One region of the Terrabacter sp. FW104-15G4B genome, then DNA from elsewhere that is predicted to be linked to it. Evidence: predicted binding sites of a transcription regulator. Region 1 holds the regulator's gene; the other holds the start of a gene.

Region 1 (8,411 bases):
AGGTCCATCCACTGCACGTGGAGGACCTCCATGGCGTCCTCGTCGACGAGCTTGATGCAGAGGTCGGCCTGCGGGTGCACGCGCATCTGCGCCATGACGTATGCCGCGCAGGCCAGCAGCTCGAGCTCGTCGACGTCGTGGTCGGTCTCGTTGAGGACGTCGATGCTCACGCGCCGGCCCCCGAGGCGTCTCGGCGCCGACCCTGCTCGTCACGGCCACCGGACGTGCGGGCGCGGCGCTCGGCCCGCACCTCGTCGCGCTCGTAGGCGTCGACGATGGCGCTGACGAGTCGGTGGCGCACGACGTCGTGCGAGGTCAGCTCGGCGAAGTGGACGTCCTCGACGCCGTCGAGGATGTCGCGCACCACCCGCAGCCCGGAGCGGGTGCCGCCGGGGAGGTCGACCTGGGTGATGTCGCCGGTGACCACCATCTTGGAGCCGAAGCCGAGTCGGGTGAGGAACATCTTCATCTGCTCGCTCGAGGTGTTCTGCGCCTCGTCGAGGATGATGAACGCGTCGTTGAGCGTGCGACCGCGCATGTACGCGAGCGGCGCCACCTCGATGGTGCCCGAGGCCATCAGCCGCGGGATCGTGTCGGGCGAGACCATGTCGTGCAGGGCGTCGTAGAGGGGCCGCAGGTAGGGGTCGATCTTGTCGTTGAGCGTGCCGGGCAGGAAGCCCAGTCGCTCCCCTGCCTCTACGGCCGGACGGGTCAGGATGATCCGGTTGACCTGCTTGGCCTGCAGGGCCGCCACGGCCTTGGCCATCGCGAGGTACGTCTTGCCGGTGCCGGCGGGGCCGATGCCGAAGACCACGGTGTGCTGGTCGATGGCGTCGACGTAGCGCTTCTGGTTGAGCGTCTTGGGGCGGATGGTGCGGCCACGGCTGCTGACGATGTTCATCGTCAGCACGTCGGCGGGCCGCTCGGCGCCCTGGCCGCGCAGCATCGAGATCGAGCGCTCGACCGCGTCACGGTTGAGCGGCTGGCCGGTGGCGACGATCGTGAGCAGCTCGTCGATCAGGTTGTCGATGATCTCGAGCTCGCCGGCCGGACCGGTGAAGGTCATCTCGTTGCCACGCACGTGGGTGTCGACGAGCGGGAACTGGCGCTCCATGGTGCGCAGCAGCTCGTCGCGGGGGCCGAGGAGCGTCACCATGTCGATCGGCGGCGGGATCTGCCGGGTCAGCACGGGTGCGTCGACGGTGTCGGCGCCGGTGGCTCGCTCGGCCTCGTCGGGCACCTCGGGGTGCTGGGGGCCGTCGGACTCGGATCGTCGTGGTTGCGCGTCAGTCATCGTGGTCACGAGTCTACGTGTCGCGGCCAGCGCTCCTCACCACGAAATCCGCCAGATCGCGGCTTTGTCGCAGGCGCGACGGCTCATGGACATACATCATGTGCCCCGCCTCGTAGTAGGCGTGCTCGATGTTGCCGCGCAAGGCGTCGGGCAGCTGGAGGTGGGCGACGACGTCCTCCGCGGCGAAGTGCGGCGTCGCCCCGTCGTAGTAGCCGTACGCGATGTGGACCCGCAGGTGCGGGTTCTGGCGCATCGCCCGTTCGAGCTTCGGAGAGACGTCGACCGGGCGGCCCTCGAAGTCCTTGTACGACCACGGGTGCACCAGCCGCGAGATCTGCTCGTAGTGCAGGTCGCTGCCATAACCGAGCTCGTCACGCACGTAGTGGTTCCAGGCGGCGGCGTAGGGCCCCGTGATCGCGTCGTGTGACGGGTCGGCGTCCATGTTCTCGGCGATCGCGGCCGCCGCGGGGCCGGTGAAGCGCGCGTCCAGGCGCCCGACCGAGAGGCGCTGGTCGCGCAGCAGCTCGGTGAAGTAGCGCCAGTGCTCGATACGCAGGTCGGCGCGGTCGACGTAGTCCTCCGTCAGGCCCGAGAGCCGGGCGACGGTCGACACGGCCTGCGCACGCTCGGCGCCGGTCAGCCGGCTGCCCCGGGAGAGCACCCACGGGTAGTCGCGGGCGGCATACGCCTCCGCCTCGTCGAGGACGGACCGCAGGGAGCGGCGCCGGTGCTTGCCGTGGAAGTGGGCCACCGCGGCATACGTCGGCAGGTAGAGCGCGTGCGCGCGGTCGTTGCGCTGGTTCTCGAAGTCGACGGAGCTGAGGTCGAGCACACTGCTGATCAGGATGAGGCCGTTGAGGTACATCCCGTAGCGCGACTGGAGGTGCTCGGCGAGCGCGGCCCCGCGCAGCGTGCCGTACGACTCGCCGGCGACGAACTTCGGCGACATCCAGCGCCCGTTGCGCGACGTCCACAGCCGGATGAGCTCCGCGACGGACTCGATGTCCTTCTGGTAGCCGTGGTACTCCCCCGGCTTGCCGCCCTGGACGGTCCGCGAGTAGCCGGTCGACATGGGGTCGAGAAAGACAAGGTCGCTGACCGCGAGCAGCGACTCAGGGTTGTCGACGAGGTCGTACGGGGGTGGCTGCAGGGCGCCGACGTCGCCGCTCACGACGCGGCGGGGACCGAGCAGGCCCAGGTGCAGCCAGACGCTCGAGCTGCCGGGACCGCCGTTGAACGCGAAGGTGACCGGGCGGGTCCGCGCGTCGGCGTCGTCGAGCACGTAGGTGGTCATCGACAGCTCGGCGCGGGCCTTGTGGCCGCCGAAGGTGCCGTCCTTGTGCTCCTCCTCGCGCAGCACGACACGACCGGTCGTGGCCGTGTAGGGCAGACGCGCCCGCCCGACCTTGAGCGTGTGGTGGGTCGTGACGAGGTCGTCGAGGGGCTCGGGCGGCGGGGCAGGCTTCGTCTCGGTGGCTGCCTTCGGAGCTGCGTCGGCGCCCGCGTCGCTCACACCATCCTCCCCTCGTGGAAGGCCGTGCCACCGAGGACGTGGACGTGCGCGTGGAAGATCGTCTGCCCTGCCTCGCTGCCGGTGTTGACGACCATCCGGTGCGCCTCTGCGACGCCCTCGTGCTCGGCGACGCGGGCCGCCAGCAGGAAGACGTCGGTGAGGTCGTCACCCGACGCCGCGGCGAGCGCCCCGACGGTCGGCTCGTGGCGCCTCGGCACGATGAGCACGTGGACCGGCGCAGCGGGGTTGATGTCGCGGAAGGCGATGGACCGTTCGCTCTCGGCGACCCGGTCCGACGGGATCTCACCGGCGACGATCTTGCAGAAGAGGCAGTCGGCGGAGCTCTGCGAGGTCATGAGTGCACCCTAGGCACGTGGGCGACCGCGCGCACCCACTGGTTCGTGATGATCGCGGCACCCCTGTCGGTCCCAGGATCACCTCGAACCGGGGACGAGGGCGTAGGCCGTCAGGTCCAGCGGGTGCGTGCACTGAGGACCGCGAGGGCTGCCGGTCCTGCGGACGAGGCCCGCAGGATGCTCGAGCCCAGCCGCACGGCACGCGCTCCGGCTGCCGCCAGCGCCTCGACCTCGCGGTCGGTGATGCCGCCCTCGGGGCCGACGACCACCAGGACGTCACCCGACTCCGGCAGTGCGACGGACGCCAGCGGCTCGCTCGCCTCTTCGTGCAGGACGAGCGTGAGGGCCGAGTCCGCCACCCTGGCGACGAGCGGGGCCAGCCCCACGACAGGGACGGTCAGCGGCATACGCGATCGGCGGGACTGCTTGGTCGCCCGGGCCACGACGGAGGCCCACTTGGCCTGCGACTTCGCGGCGCGCTCGCCGCGCCAGACGACGACCGAGCGCTCGGCCTGCCACGGCACCACCTCGTCGACGCCCAGCTCGGTGGCCGCCTCGATGGCCTGCTCGTCGCGGTCACCCTTGGCGAGCGCCTGGACGAGGACGAGGCGCGGAGCCGGCTCCGGCTCGTCGGTCACCTCGAGCACCCGGCCACGGACCCACGCCCGGTCGACGTCGGTGGCCTCGAGCAGGACCCGGCGCCCGGACCCGTCCGCGACGAAGTAGCGCTCACCCGGGCGGACGCGCACGACGGCGGCGGCGTGCCGCCCTTCGTCGCCGTCGAGGAGCACCGACGACCCGACGACGACCTCGGCGACCGACGACAGCGGAGCGAGGAAGAGCTGGTGCGTCACCGGGCACCCACGGGACGGCTCACTTCTCCTTGAAGGCGTCGCGCAGCTTGCCGAAGAGGCCCTTGTTGGCCGGCGTCAGTCGCCCCTCGGGACGCTCCTCGCCGCGCAGCGCGGCGAACTGGCGCAGCAGCTCCTGCTGCTCCTCGGTGAGCCGCGTCGGCGTCTGCACGGTGGCATGGACGATCAGGTCGCCGCGGCCGCCGTGGCGCAGGTGCGTCACGCCGAGGCCGCGCAGGGTCATGACGTCGCCGCTCTGCGTGCCGGGCTTGATCTCGAGGTCCTGCATGCCGTCGAACGTCGAGAGCTTGAAGCTCGTGCCGAGCGCCGCCGCCGCCATCGGCAGCTCGACGCTGCAGTGCAGGTCGTCGCCGCGGCGGGTGTAGGTGTCGTGGTTGACGACGTGGATCTCGACGTACAGGTCGGCCCTGGGCCCATTGCCCGGCCCGACCTCGCCCTCCCCCGTCAGCTGGATCCGGGTGCCGGTGTCGACACCGGCCGGGATCTTGAGCTTGATCGAGCGTCGGGTGCGCACCCGGCCGTCACCCGAGCAGTCGTGGCACGGGTCGGTGAGCGTCGAGCCGAAACCCTGGCAGTTGACGCACGGGCGCGAGGTCATCACCTGGCCGAGGAAGCTGCGCTGGATCTGCTGCACCTCGCCGGCGCCGTTGCAGATCGGGCAGGTCTGGCGCCCGGTGCCGGGCTCGGCCCCGTCGCCGCCGCAGCGGGTGCAGCCCACCGCTGTGTCGAGGGTGAGCTCCTCCTCGGAGCCGAAGACGGCCTTGGACAGGTCGATGTCGAGGCGCACCAGCGCGTCCTGGCCGCGCTGCGTGCGCGGCCGCGGACCACGCGTGCCCGCAGTCGCGCCCGCCCCGAAGAAGGCGTCCATGACGTCGCTGAAGGAGAAGCCCTGGCCGGCGCCGAAGCCGGCACCGCCGGCCGTCGCGAACGGGTCGGCGCCCATGTCGAACGACTGGCGCTTCTGCGGGTCGGACAGCACGTCGTAGGCCTGCGAGACCCGCTTGAACTCCTCCTCCGCCTCCGCGCCGGGGTTGACGTCGGGGTGCAGCTTGCGGGCGAGCCGACGGTAGGCCTTCTTGATCTCCTCCTGGCTCGCGTCGCGCGAGACACCGAGGACGGCGTAGTAGTCGTTCAAGCTGAGATTCCTTTGGTACGTGGTGCTTTCGGTTCCAGCGGGACGCTGCACCGGTGGGACTGGCCGAGGTCGTGCGGGTCAGGTGCTCTGGTTCTCGTCGAGGATCTCGGACACGTAGCGGGCGACCGCGCGCACCGAGGCCATGGTCGTGGGGTAGTCCATGCGGGTCGGGCCGAGCACCCCGAGACTGGCCACCCGCTCTGCCCCCGACCCGTACCCCATCGACACCAGGGAGGTGGTCTGCAGCCCGGTCACGGGGTTCTCGGAGCCGATGCGCACCGACACGAGATCGGGGTCGTCGCCGAGCTGGCCGAGCAGCCGGAGCAGGGTGACGTGCTCCTCGAGTGCCTCGAGGATCGGGCCGATGGAACGGGGGAAGTCGGCGCCGGCGCGAGCGAGGTTGGCCTGACCCGCGAGCACGACACGCTCCTCGCGCTCCTCGACGAGGGCGTCGCCGAGAGCTGACACCACTGCCTCCAGCGAGGCACGGTCGGACTCGTCGGACTCGTCGGCCTCGCCGACGAGCCTCCGCAGCCGGGAGGCCGCCGCGGTGAACGGCACACCGGCCGCGACCTCGTTGATGCGCGAGCGGAGAGAGGCGACCAGCGCCTCCCCCCGGGCGTCGGTGAGCACGCTCCCGGTGTCGACGACGCGCTGCTCGACACGTCCGGTGTTGACGATGAGCACGATCATCAGGTGCGTCGAACCCATGGGGACGAGCTCGATGTGCCGCACGGTCGAGCGGGTGAGCGACGGGTACTGCACGACGGCGACCTGGCGCGTCAGGCTGGCGAGCAACCGCACCGTGCGGTCGACGACGTCGTCGAGGTCGACGGCGCCCTGCAGGAACTGCACGATCGCCCTTCGCTCACCGGGCCCGAGGGGCTTGACGGCGCTCAGCCGGTCGACGAACACCCGGTAGCCCGCGTCGGTGGGCACGCGGCCCGCCGACGTGTGCGGCGCGTGGATCAGGCCCTCCTCCTCGAGCAGGGCCATGTCGTTGCGCACGGTCGCCGCGCTCACCCCGAGGTGGTGCCGCTCCACGAGGGCCTTGCTCCCGACGGGCTCGGAGGTCTGGACGTAGTCCTGCACGATTGCGCGCAGCACCATGAGCCTGCGGTCCTCGCTCATCGCGTCCCTCCTTCACGGTTCTGGCACTCTCGTTCGACGAGTGCCAAGTCTACGTCGTGGGCGGCGGATCCTCGATCTCGTCCTACCGTATGCGGCCACCCCGGGCCCGCGCCCGCGTGGCGGTCGCGCCCGACCTGGCGCGACGGCATACCCTCCCTTGTCGTGTCTCCCAACGATCGTTACGGCTCCGACGTGCTCAGCGGCGACTGGCGTACCCCCAAGCGGGGCCGCTCCGTCCCGACCCCGGCGGAGCCGGGGCTCGTCGTCGAGGAGGTCGAGACCGGATGGGTCGGCGCGGTCGTCCGGGTCGAGAAGGCGGGGGGCATGCACGTCGTCCACCTCGAGGACCGCCGGGGCCGCACCAGGGCGTTCCCGCTGGGACCCGGCTTCCTGCTCGACGGGGCACCGGTCACGCTGACGGCTCCGACTGCCGCGGCCGGCGTCGCCCTCGCCGAGGCCAGGCGCGCCGCCTCCCGCACGGCGAGCGGCTCGGTGGCGGTCGAGGGCGCCCGCGCCCGGGTGGCGAGCGGGTCGAGGATCTACGTCGAGGGGCGGCACGACGCCGAGCTCGTGGAGAAGGTGTGGGGCGACGACCTGCGCGTCGAGGGCGTCGTCGTCGAGCTCATGGACGGCGTGGACGACCTCGCCGCGATCATCTCCGACTTCCAGCCCGGTCCGGGGCGACGGCTCGGCATCCTCGTCGACCACCTGGTGCCCGGCACCAAGGAGGCCCGCATCGTCGAGCAGGCCCGGGCCCTGCCGGGTCTGACCCGTCACGTCAAGATTCTCGGGCACCCCTACGTCGACGTGTGGCAGTCAGTGCGCCCGGATCGCCTCGGCTGGCGGCAGTGGCCCGTCATCCCCCGCGGCACGTCGTGGAAGCACGGCATCTGCGCCGAGCTGGGCTGGGCCCATGCGACCCAGGCCGACATCGCGAACGCCTGGAAGCGCATCCTCGGAACGGTGCGCACCTATGCCGACCTCGAGCCGACGCTGCTGGCCAGCGTCGAGGAGCTCATCGACTTCGTGACCGAACCCGGCGCATGAGGTGAGGGGCAGGCCGGCAGCTGCTCCTCCCCCTGCGTACGGCTACTGCGCCAGGTACCCCTGGACGTCGGCGACGACCTGGGTCGACGCCTGCACGTAGATCTCGACGTAGCCGTCACTGCTGGGCTTGACGAAGGCGGTGTTGGCGATCGTCTGGCCCGCCACGTAGTTGAGGTTGGACGTGGACGGACGCGCCGTGCCGGACGGGTAGGCCGTCAGGTAACCCGCCTGCTGCGGACCCGTGGCCACGACGGTGAGCACGACGGCCTTGACGCCGGTCGACGGCACGCCCGCGCGCCCGGTCACCTTCAGGCGCACAGCGGTCCCGCCGGCGAGCGAGCCGCTGGAGGCGACGCCCGTGCCGTTGCGGGTATCGAGCAGCCGGGCGGGCGTGAGCCCGTGGTAGTCGGTCGCGGAGGGATACCAGGCCACGACGTCCGCGACGACGTCGGTGGCTGCGGAGGATCGGATGCTGACGCTTCCGTTGCTGCCGACCTTGGCGACGACGAGCCCCGAGATGGAGGCGCCCGCGCTGTAGTTGAGGGACGACGAGTTCGGCGTGGGCGCTCCCGTCGGCCACACGGCCAGGTTCCCGTTCTTGGCCGGACGGACCGCTGTGACGTTGAGCAGCACGGAGTCCACGCCCGACGCCGGGACGACCGAGTTACCGGTGACGCGCAGGTCCACCCGGCCGCCGGCCGCCAGCCGCCCCGCGCTCGTCCCGAGGCCGGTGCGGGTGTCGAGCAGGCGCGTGGGGGTCTCGGTGTCGAGGTTGCCGAAGGCGGGGTACCAGCCGACGACGTCGACCAGCACGTCGGTCGTCTGGCTGACCTTCAGCCGGATCCGACCGTCGCTGCCCACGCCGACGACGGCCTGGTTGGCGACCACGTCGCCCGCCGCGAAGTTCAGTGTCGACGAGGCCGCCGGCGAGGTGCCGGAGGGGTACGTCAGCAGCCAGCCCGCCGCGCTCGGCTTCACCGCCGTCACGTTGACGACGACGGCCCCCACCGCCGTCTTGGGCAGGCCCGCCTTGCCGGTCACGAGGACGCTGGTGTCGCTGCCG
Region 2 (8,411 bases), on a different contig from region 1:
CAGGACGATGCCGTCGACGAAGCCACCGAGCCCTATCCCGAGGAGCAGTCCCGTGACCCGCGAGGCCGGGCGGGCCGGGGCAACGTCACGTGCGGGGGCAGCCATGCGAGCCGCGTACCCCGCCGCGGGCCGGGCACGCGAGCACCTCCCGACGACGGCGAAGGGCGGCTCCCCCAGAGGAGGAGCCGCCCTTCGGACGTGCTGCGGTGTTGCTCGAGCGGGTGGGCTCAGAAGCCCATGCCGCCCATGCCACCCATGTCGTCGCCACCGGGCATGGCCGGCGCGTTCTTCTCGGGCTTGTCGGCGATGACGGCCTCGGTCGTGAGGAAGAGCGCCGCGATCGAGGCTGCGTTCTGCAGCGCCGAGCGCGTCACCTTGACCGGGTCGATGATGCCGGCGGCCAGCAGGTCGCCGTACTCACCGGTGGCGGCGTTGAGGCCGTGACCGGCTTCCAGGCCGCGCACCTTCTCCGCGACGACTCCACCCTCGAGACCGGCGTTGATCGCGATCTGCTTGAGCGGGGCCTCCGTCGCGACGCGCACGATGTTGGCACCGGTCGCCTCGTCACCCTCGAGCGTGAGCTCGTCGAGCGCCTTGGCGGCCTGGATGAGGGCCACGCCACCGCCGGCGACGATGCCCTCCTCGACGGCAGCCTTCGCGTTGCGGACGGCGTCCTCGATGCGGTGCTTGCGCTCCTTGAGCTCGACCTCGGTGGCCGCGCCCGCCTTGATGACGGCGACGCCGCCGGCGAGCTTGGCGAGGCGCTCCTGGAGCTTCTCGCGGTCGTAGTCGGAGTCCGACTTCTCGATCTCGGCCTTGATCTGGGCGATGCGGCCCTCGATCTGGCTGCGGTCCTCGGCGTCCTCGACGATGGTCGTCTCGTCCTTGGTGACGACGACCTTGCGAGCCTTGCCGAGCAGGTCGAGGGTGGCGTTCTCGAGCTTGAGACCGACCTCCTCGGAGATGACCTGGCCGCCGGTGAGGATGGCGATGTCGGTGAGCATGGCCTTGCGGCGGTCGCCGAAGCCGGGGGCCTTGACGGCGACCGACTTGAACGTGCCCTTGATCTTGTTGACGACCAGGGTCGCGAGGGCCTCACCCTCGATGTCCTCGGCGATGATCAGCAGCGGCTTGCCCGACTGCATGACCTTCTCCAGGAGCGGGATGAGGTCCTTGATGCTGCCGATCTTGCTGTTGGCCACGAGCACGTAGGCGTCGTCGAGGACGGCCTCCATGCGCTCGGTGTCGGTGACGAAGTAGGCGGAGATGTAGCCCTTGTCGAAGCGCATACCCTCCGTCATCTCCAGCTCGAGGCCCATGGTGTTGGAGTCCTCGACGGTGATGACGCCTTCCTTGCCGACCTTGTCCATCGCCTCGGCGATGAGAGCACCGATCTCCTCGTCGGCCGCCGAGATGCTGGCGGTCGAGGCGATCTGCTCCTTGGTCTCGATCTCCTTGGCCTGCTCGAGCAGGCGGGCGGAGACGGCCTCGACGGCCTGCTCGATGCCGCGCTTGAGCGCCATCGGGTTGGCGCCGGCGGCCACGTTGCGCAGGCCTTCCTTCACCATGGCCTGGGCGAGCACGGTCGCCGTCGTCGTGCCGTCACCGGCGACGTCGTCGGTCTTCTTGGCAACTTCCTTGACGAGCTCCGCGCCGATCTTCTCGTACGGGTCGTCGAGCTCGATCTCCTTGGCGATCGAGACGCCGTCGTTGGTGATCGTGGGGGCGCCCCACTTCTTCTCCAGGACGACGTTGCGGCCCTTCGGGCCGAGGGTCACGCGGACGGCGTCGGCAAGGATGTTCATGCCCCGCTCGAGACCGCGGCGTGCCTCTTCGTCAAAAGCAATGGTCTTGGCCATTCGGGTGGTTCCTCCCACACGAAACGTTGGTGGTGGCCCGTATGACGCCCGCGACGGACGGGACCGGTCTTCCCAGCTTCATGTAGCTGCGAACCCAGCCCCTCGGCATACGGCCCATTTCTGTCACTCACACGAGGAGAGTGCTAACGCCATTATTGGCACTCTCCGGGTGAGAGTGCAAACGGTTCCGAGCGGACGGCCCGCGCCGCGGCTCTCCCGGTCACGCGTGCTTGCGTATGCCGTCCGGTCGGCTCACGCCGCGGGCGCGAGCGCGGCGGCCAGGCGGGCGGCATACTCGGACGACTCCTGCTCGGACGCGTATTTCGTCCGGGGCCAGAAGAAGCCGCGCAGGCCGTCGCCCTTGGTGCGGGGCACGACGTGGATGTGCAGGTGCGGCACCGACTGGCTGACGACGTTGTTGGTGGCGACGAAGCTGCCCTGTGCGCCCAGTCCCTCGACCACGGCTGCGGCGAGCCGCTGGGTGGCGCCGAGGAGTCCGGCGTGCAGCTGCACCGGCAGGTCGAGGAGAGTGTCGACGTGCTGTCGCGGCACGAGCAGCACGTGTCCCTTGAAGACGGGCCTGCGGTCGAGGAAGCCGAGGAAGTCCGGCTCGTCGAGCACGACGTCGGAGGGAAGGCTCCCGGCCACGATCGAGCAGAAGATGCACTCCATGGCGACAGGTTGCCACGTCGGTCGACGGGTCGCGCACGCCGCCTAGCGGCAGATGAACAGCAGGAAGCAGTCGCTGACGGTGGTGGGTGTGCTCGTGGGCTCCGGCTCCTCCGTCTGGCTCGGCTCTGTCGTGTGGCTCGGCTTCGGCTTCGCATTGCCATGCGTCGGCGTCGGGGTCGGAGTCGACGCCGGTGGAGGCGTCGACGTGGTGCCCCGGCTGCGGGCGGGCGTCGGCACGCTGCTCGGCCGGCTCACGGAGGTGGTGCCCGACGAGGCCGGCGCGGATGAGCTCGCGCCCGAGGGGGTCGCGCCCGAGGGGGTCGCGCCCGAGGAGGCCGGGTCGGACAAGCCCGGGTCGGACGAGGCGTGGTCCGAGGGCGGCTGGCGAACCCCCGTGGGGCTCGGACGCTCGGGAGCGGTCGCGGTCGGGCTCGAAGGCTCCGTCTGAGCGGTCGCCGACGTCGCGTCCTCCGAGTCCGAGCCGCCGTCCGACGGCGTGCTCGTCATCTCCCCGCCGGGCTGCACCGCGAGGGCACCGGCAGCACGGGCTTCGACCCTCCCGCCACCACTGGGCCAGAGGGCCACCGCACCGGTGGCAAGCAGCGCGATCGCGGCCAGACAAGCTGCGACGACGAGCATGCGCCGAGGCTGGCGGCGCGGCGTGCCACGGTGTCTGCCGTGGCGCCGGGAGCTGCGGGTCTCGATCGACATGGCTCAACAACGTAGGGGAAGTGGCGGGCCAGCGCCTATTCGAGCGGACGTCGCTACGGTGGGTCGCATGCTCGGCGAGGCGCACATCACAGCAGGACGGACGCAGTGACACCGGCGACCGCGTCGGGTGGTGCGGCCGGTGGCACGAGCGGCTTCGTCGAGGTCGCAGACCGGGTCTTCGTGGCCCGCTACCGGCAGTGGGACGTCAACGTCGGCCTGGTCCTCGGGCGCGACGGCGCCGTGGTCGTCGACACCCGGGCGAGCGATGTCCAGGGCGCGCAGGTGCTCGACGACGTGCGCCGGCTCGGACGGGGCATCACCGTGCGGCACGTCGTCAACACCCACGTCCACTTCGACCACACCTTCGGCAACCTCGCCTTCGAGTCGGCGACGGTGCACGCGCACGACAACGTCGGGCGCACCTTCACCGCGAGCGCCGAGGCGATCAAGGGCCTCTTCCGCGCCGACCCGGGAGCCGCACCGGAGTACGGCTACACCGAGCGGGACGCCGCCGAGGTCATGGCGACCGTCACGCGCGGGCCCGACCGGACCTTCGGCAGTAGTGGTTGCATAGACTTGGGCGACCGCGCCGTCACAATGGCGTATGCCGGCCGCGGCCACACCGACGGAGACGTCGCCGTGCTCGTGCCCGACACCGACGCGATGTTCCTCGGGGACCTCGTCGAGGAGAGCGGGCACCCGTCGTTCGGCGACGACTGCTGGCCGCTCGAGTGGCCCGACACCCTGACCTCGCACCTGCTGTCCGCCGATGACCGGACCGTCGTCGTCCCCGGTCACGGCCGGCCCGTCGATGGGGCTTTCGTGGTCCACCAGCGGGACGCCGTCGCTGCGGTGGCCGCCGTGATCCGCGAGCGCCGGCTCGGCGGCGGCACGCTGGAGGAAGCCCTCCACGATCCGGACCCGCGTCTGCCCTACCCGCTCGAGCACCTGCAGAACGCCATCCGCCGCGGCTGGTCACACCTCGCCCCACCCACCCACTGACCGACTCGGGGCAACGATCGAGAGTGGATCTGCTGACCACGGAGCCACGGTTCCCAACGACGTTGCGCCGGTCAGGATGCGCGCCCCAACCCGTGCGGTGGATCGCCGTCGCCAGGTGCCAGTGATCCACCGCGTCGTGTGGACTCGCCTGCCGTCTCGCGCACCGGGCAGGCAGGAGAGCAGGACATCGCCTCCCGGGTCCAACCTCGACTGCTGAGCAGCCGGCCAAGTGCAGCCGCCGTCCGGCACGGGTCGGCGACGTGCAACCAGCCGAGTCTCACCGTGACGTCACCCGCGATGGCGGAGTCGATGCCTCGCTCGACGTCGGTCCAGCGGGCGTCAGCCGACGTATGGACGAGCCGCCCGTCCACATCCGCGTCCCGGACCCGCCGTCTGCCACGTCGACGAGCGCGTCCTCGAGTCGCAGCCGCGGCGGCGACAGGTGGCTCTGCGCCTGCCTCGAAAGATCCGCTCGCCGGATCAGGACGATCACCGGCACCAGACGCCGCCGATCCGCCGCGCTAGCAGACCGTCGCTGATGGAAAACCAAACCTATGCGGCCGAGCTCCCCATATCTGGTGGGCGTGGCCGTAGCATCCGGGCATCTCGCTCGTCGCCGAAGGACCAACACCGTGCCCGACCTGTCCACGTCCACTGCTGCTCCGAACGGGCTGTCGTGGTTCGCCCGCCGCCGTCGGGCCGCCACCGACGCCGCCGCCCGCCGCACCCACGACCACCTCGTCGCGGGAGGGCTCTCCACCGCACAAGCACACGGCTCGCGGATCCTCACGGCCTTTTCCGTCGTCATCCTCGGGATCGCAGCGGCAGCCGTCGGCCTGCTCCTGTGGGCAACCCTCCTGCCCAAGGGGATGTGGGGCTGGGTCGGCGTGGCGGCCGGCTGGCTGCTCGTTGCAGCCGTCGCGCCGCGGCCCGTCCGGGTGGAGGACGCGACAGAGCTCGAGCCGACCCAGTTCCCGGCCACGCACCGGCTCCTCCACGAGCTCGCCGGCCAGGTCGGCGTGCGACCGCCCACCACGGTCCGCGTCGACACCGAGTTCAACGCCGGCGTGGTCAGCACCGGATGGACCCTGGGCCCGACGATCGTCGTCGGGCTGCCCCTGTGGACGTGCCTCACCGACGACGAGCGCATCGCCCTGTTCTGCCACGAGCTCGGCCACCTCCAGGGCCGCGACAGCGGGCACGCCGCACTTGTCAGCCACGCGCACGGGCTGCTCGAGCGGCTCTCGACGCTGCTGACCCCGCTGCCTCGTGACGCCGTCTCCGACTTCGAGGACTACCGCGTCGAGGTCGCCCACTCCACCGCGACGATGAACGGCGTGGGCCGCGCGGTTCTGACCGTCGTGTCGCTGCCCGCGGTCCTGCTGCTCCTGGCGTTCGAGCGCGCGGCCTCCCGCGAGAGCCAGGTGCGCGAGTACGCCGCCGACCTGCGAGCCGCCGAGGTCGCCGGCACGTCCGCGGTGGTCCGGCTGCTGCTGACGACGATGGGCATCCCCGGCCTGCACACCGTCGCCGGGGCTGCGGCGCGTCGACGCGAGGACCCCTTCGAGGCGCTCGCACAGGTCCGCGATCGGGCACCGCTCACCGCAGCCCAGCTCGCCCAGGCACGCATCCGAGCCCGGGAGCAGGACCTGCGCTGGGACGCGACGCATCCGCGCGACGACCTGCGCCTCAGCCTCGTCGAGGCCCACCCCGCGAGTCCGGATGCCGGTGCGGTGGCTGCCCGGCGAACCCTCGTGGGCGCAGCCGACGTCGAGCTCGTCGCTCTGAGGCCGTCCCTCGGGCGCGCCTTCCGTGACGACCTGCTCGAGAGCTGGATGTGACGCGCGGGCTCAGTCCGGCAGCGCGGACGGGAACGCGGCGGACCACGACCGCAGGGTGATGCCGCCCTCGTCCGAGCGGTCGACCGACGTCGCGGCGAGCAGCGCGTGGGCGATGGCCCGTGCGACGCAGTCGGCGCCCGCCTCCATGAGGATCGCCTGCTCGACCGGGTCGGGGGCGGGGCGCTCGCCGGTCGCGAGCCCGAAGAGGGTGTCGCCGTCGAAGAGCGTGTGCACCGGCTTCAGCGCCCGGGCCAGCCCGTCGTGTCCGATGCCGGCCGCCTTCTGGCACTGCGCCTTCGTCAGCGTGGCGTCGGTCGCGATGACCCCGATCGTCGTGGCCACGCCCGGCACCCCGGCGTTCATGGGCAGCGCCTCAGCCCGGCTGCGCGCCTCCTCGAGCTCGGCGGCACTCGGCCGACCGACGCGGGCCAGCTCGTCGCCGAGACCGAGACGCACGGCATACGGAATCCCGGTGGCCGGGTCGACCGCCGAGCCGGCGGCGTTGACGGCCACGAGCGCGGCGACGGTGGTGCCGGACGCCAGCACGACGCTCGCCGAGCCGATCCCGCCCTTGAGGCCCCCCACCGTCGCTCCCGTCCCCGCTCCCAGGCAGCCCTGCGCCACGGCGGAGGACGAGGCGCTTGCGTATGCCGCCCTCCCGTCCTCCGCGCCCGGACGGTTGCCCCAGGCGCCGCCGCGTCCCAGGTCGAAGAGGATCGCAGCCGGCACGATCGGCACGACGTGACCCGGGTCGCCCACCGGCCAGCCGATCCCGTCGTCCGCGAGCCCCTGCATGACGCCGTCGACCGCGGCCAGCCCGAACGCCGACCCGCCGCCGAGGACGATCGCGTCGACCCGATCCACGAGGTTGCGCGGGTCGAGCAGGTCGGTCTCGCGGGTGCCGGGGCCGCCGCCACGCACGTCGACGCCGGCGACCGCACCGCCGTCAGGAGCGAGGACCACGGTGACGCCGGTGAGCCAGCCGGGCTCGTCGCGGGTGCAGTGGCCGACGCGCAGGCCCGCGACGTCGACGAGCGAGTTCGTGGGCCCGGGAGCCGGGCTCGGAACCGGCGCGACAGCCGGCTCGGTCACCGCGGGTCTCTCAGGTCGAACTCCATGAGCCGCCCCGGCGAGCTGAAGCCGAGCCGCTCGTAGAACTCCTGCGCGCGGTCGTCCGGCGCGTTGAGTCTGATCCACTTGACGTCGGTCGTGCGCGACCACTCGATCATCGCCTCGGTCAGCGCCCGGCCGACCCCGCGGTCGCGGCACCCGGGAGTCACGAAGAGCCCGCCGACCTGCAGCCACGAGACGTCCCTGCGACCCGGCCACGGCAGCGCCCGGATGCGGCGGGTCTCGAGGATGCCCGCGTGTTCGCCGCGGCTCTCGGCGATCCACGTCGGGCGGTCGGGCCGCTCGGCCAGCCACGCGTCGACGAAACGGTCGAGGTAGCCGGCCTCGGACGGCATACCCAGCTCGCGGGCGAACTGCAGGTGCAGGGCGGCGACGACGAGGGCGTCGTCAGCCGATGCGCGACGGATGGTCACCTCGGCCATGAGGGAAGTGAACCACGCGGGCCCGAGGCCGCGCCGTAACCGGGGAACTGCGCCGGGTCGCCGGCACCAGGCGATGCCAGCAGGCGGAGGGTCAGACGTTGATGCCGAGGCGGCGGGTCGTGCGCGCCCGCTGGCGGCTCGTGCGCATCCGGCGCAGGCGCTTGATCAGCATCGGGTCGGCCTCGAGGGCCGCCGGGCTGTCGAGGAGCGCGTTGAGCACCTGGTAGTAGCGGGTCGAGCTCATGTCGAAGAGCTCCTTGATGGCCTGCTCCTTCGACCCGGCGTACTTCCACCACTGGCGCTCGAACGCCAGGATCTCGAGGTCGCGCGCACTGAGGCCGTCCTCGGACTCGTGGCGGTGCGGCTGCGCCGCGGCGTGATCTGTGCTCATGTCCCCGTCTCACTGCGGTGGTGTCGCGGTCGTGCGGTGCTGCGTTGGCTCCGCCCATACCCTAGACCCAAATGACAGGGGTGTCATTCAGCCCGGGTCGGCGCGGCGCGAGCGGTCTCAGGCCATCGTGTCGAGGATGGCGTTGACGTCCTGCTTCGTCGTGTGGGGGTTGACGATCGCGAACCGCGTCAGCGTCTCCCCGCGGAAGGTCGTCGGCACGACGAACGCGAACTCCTCGGCCAGCAGCCGGTCCGTCCACGCCTGGTAGTCGTCGGACGACCAGCCGAGGCGCCGGAAGACGACAACCGACAGGTCCGGTTCGCGCACCGCCTCGAGGTAGTCACGGCGCCCGATCTCGTCGGCGGCGAAGCGCGTCACCTCG

The links. Region 1 encodes HrcA, which represses chaperone genes, less so after heat shock. Its sites were predicted from a motif close to TTNGCACTCGNNNNNNNCGAGTGCNAA; they were not measured.
Region 2: a site for HrcA is predicted at 1,980-2,006, ahead of groL (chaperonin GroEL). Genes of this name have one in related genera too.

The regions. Positions count from the first base shown of each region.
Region 1 is NZ_JBYTCI010000016.1:44,410-52,820, reverse strand. Features, by position in the region: gene ybeY (rRNA maturation RNase YbeY) at 1-170, opposite strand, end outside; gene AC3WRT_RS13530 (PhoH family protein) at 167-1,294, opposite strand; gene AC3WRT_RS13525 (S10 family peptidase) at 1,308-2,807, opposite strand; gene AC3WRT_RS13520 (histidine triad nucleotide-binding protein) at 2,804-3,163, opposite strand; gene AC3WRT_RS13515 (16S rRNA (uracil(1498)-N(3))-methyltransferase) at 3,274-4,017, opposite strand; gene dnaJ (molecular chaperone DnaJ) at 4,037-5,170, opposite strand; gene hrcA (heat-inducible transcriptional repressor HrcA) at 5,249-6,301, opposite strand; gene AC3WRT_RS13500 (DUF3097 domain-containing protein) at 6,464-7,348, shown strand; gene AC3WRT_RS13495 (CHAP domain-containing protein) at 7,391-8,411, opposite strand, start outside.
Region 2 is NZ_JBYTCI010000002.1:96,995-105,405, forward strand. Features, by position in the region: gene AC3WRT_RS02280 (DUF2243 domain-containing protein) at 1-105, opposite strand, end outside; gene groL (chaperonin GroEL) at 228-1,859, opposite strand; gene AC3WRT_RS02290 (HIT family protein) at 2,112-2,531, opposite strand; gene AC3WRT_RS02295 (hypothetical protein) at 2,584-2,979, shown strand; gene AC3WRT_RS02300 (MBL fold metallo-hydrolase) at 3,348-4,244, shown strand; gene AC3WRT_RS02305 (M48 family metallopeptidase) at 4,877-6,085, shown strand; gene AC3WRT_RS02310 (P1 family peptidase) at 6,095-7,177, opposite strand; gene AC3WRT_RS02315 (GNAT family N-acetyltransferase) at 7,174-7,638, opposite strand; gene napA (nucleoid-associated protein NapA) at 7,730-8,029, opposite strand; gene AC3WRT_RS02325 (pyridoxal phosphate-dependent decarboxylase family protein) at 8,147-8,411, opposite strand, start outside.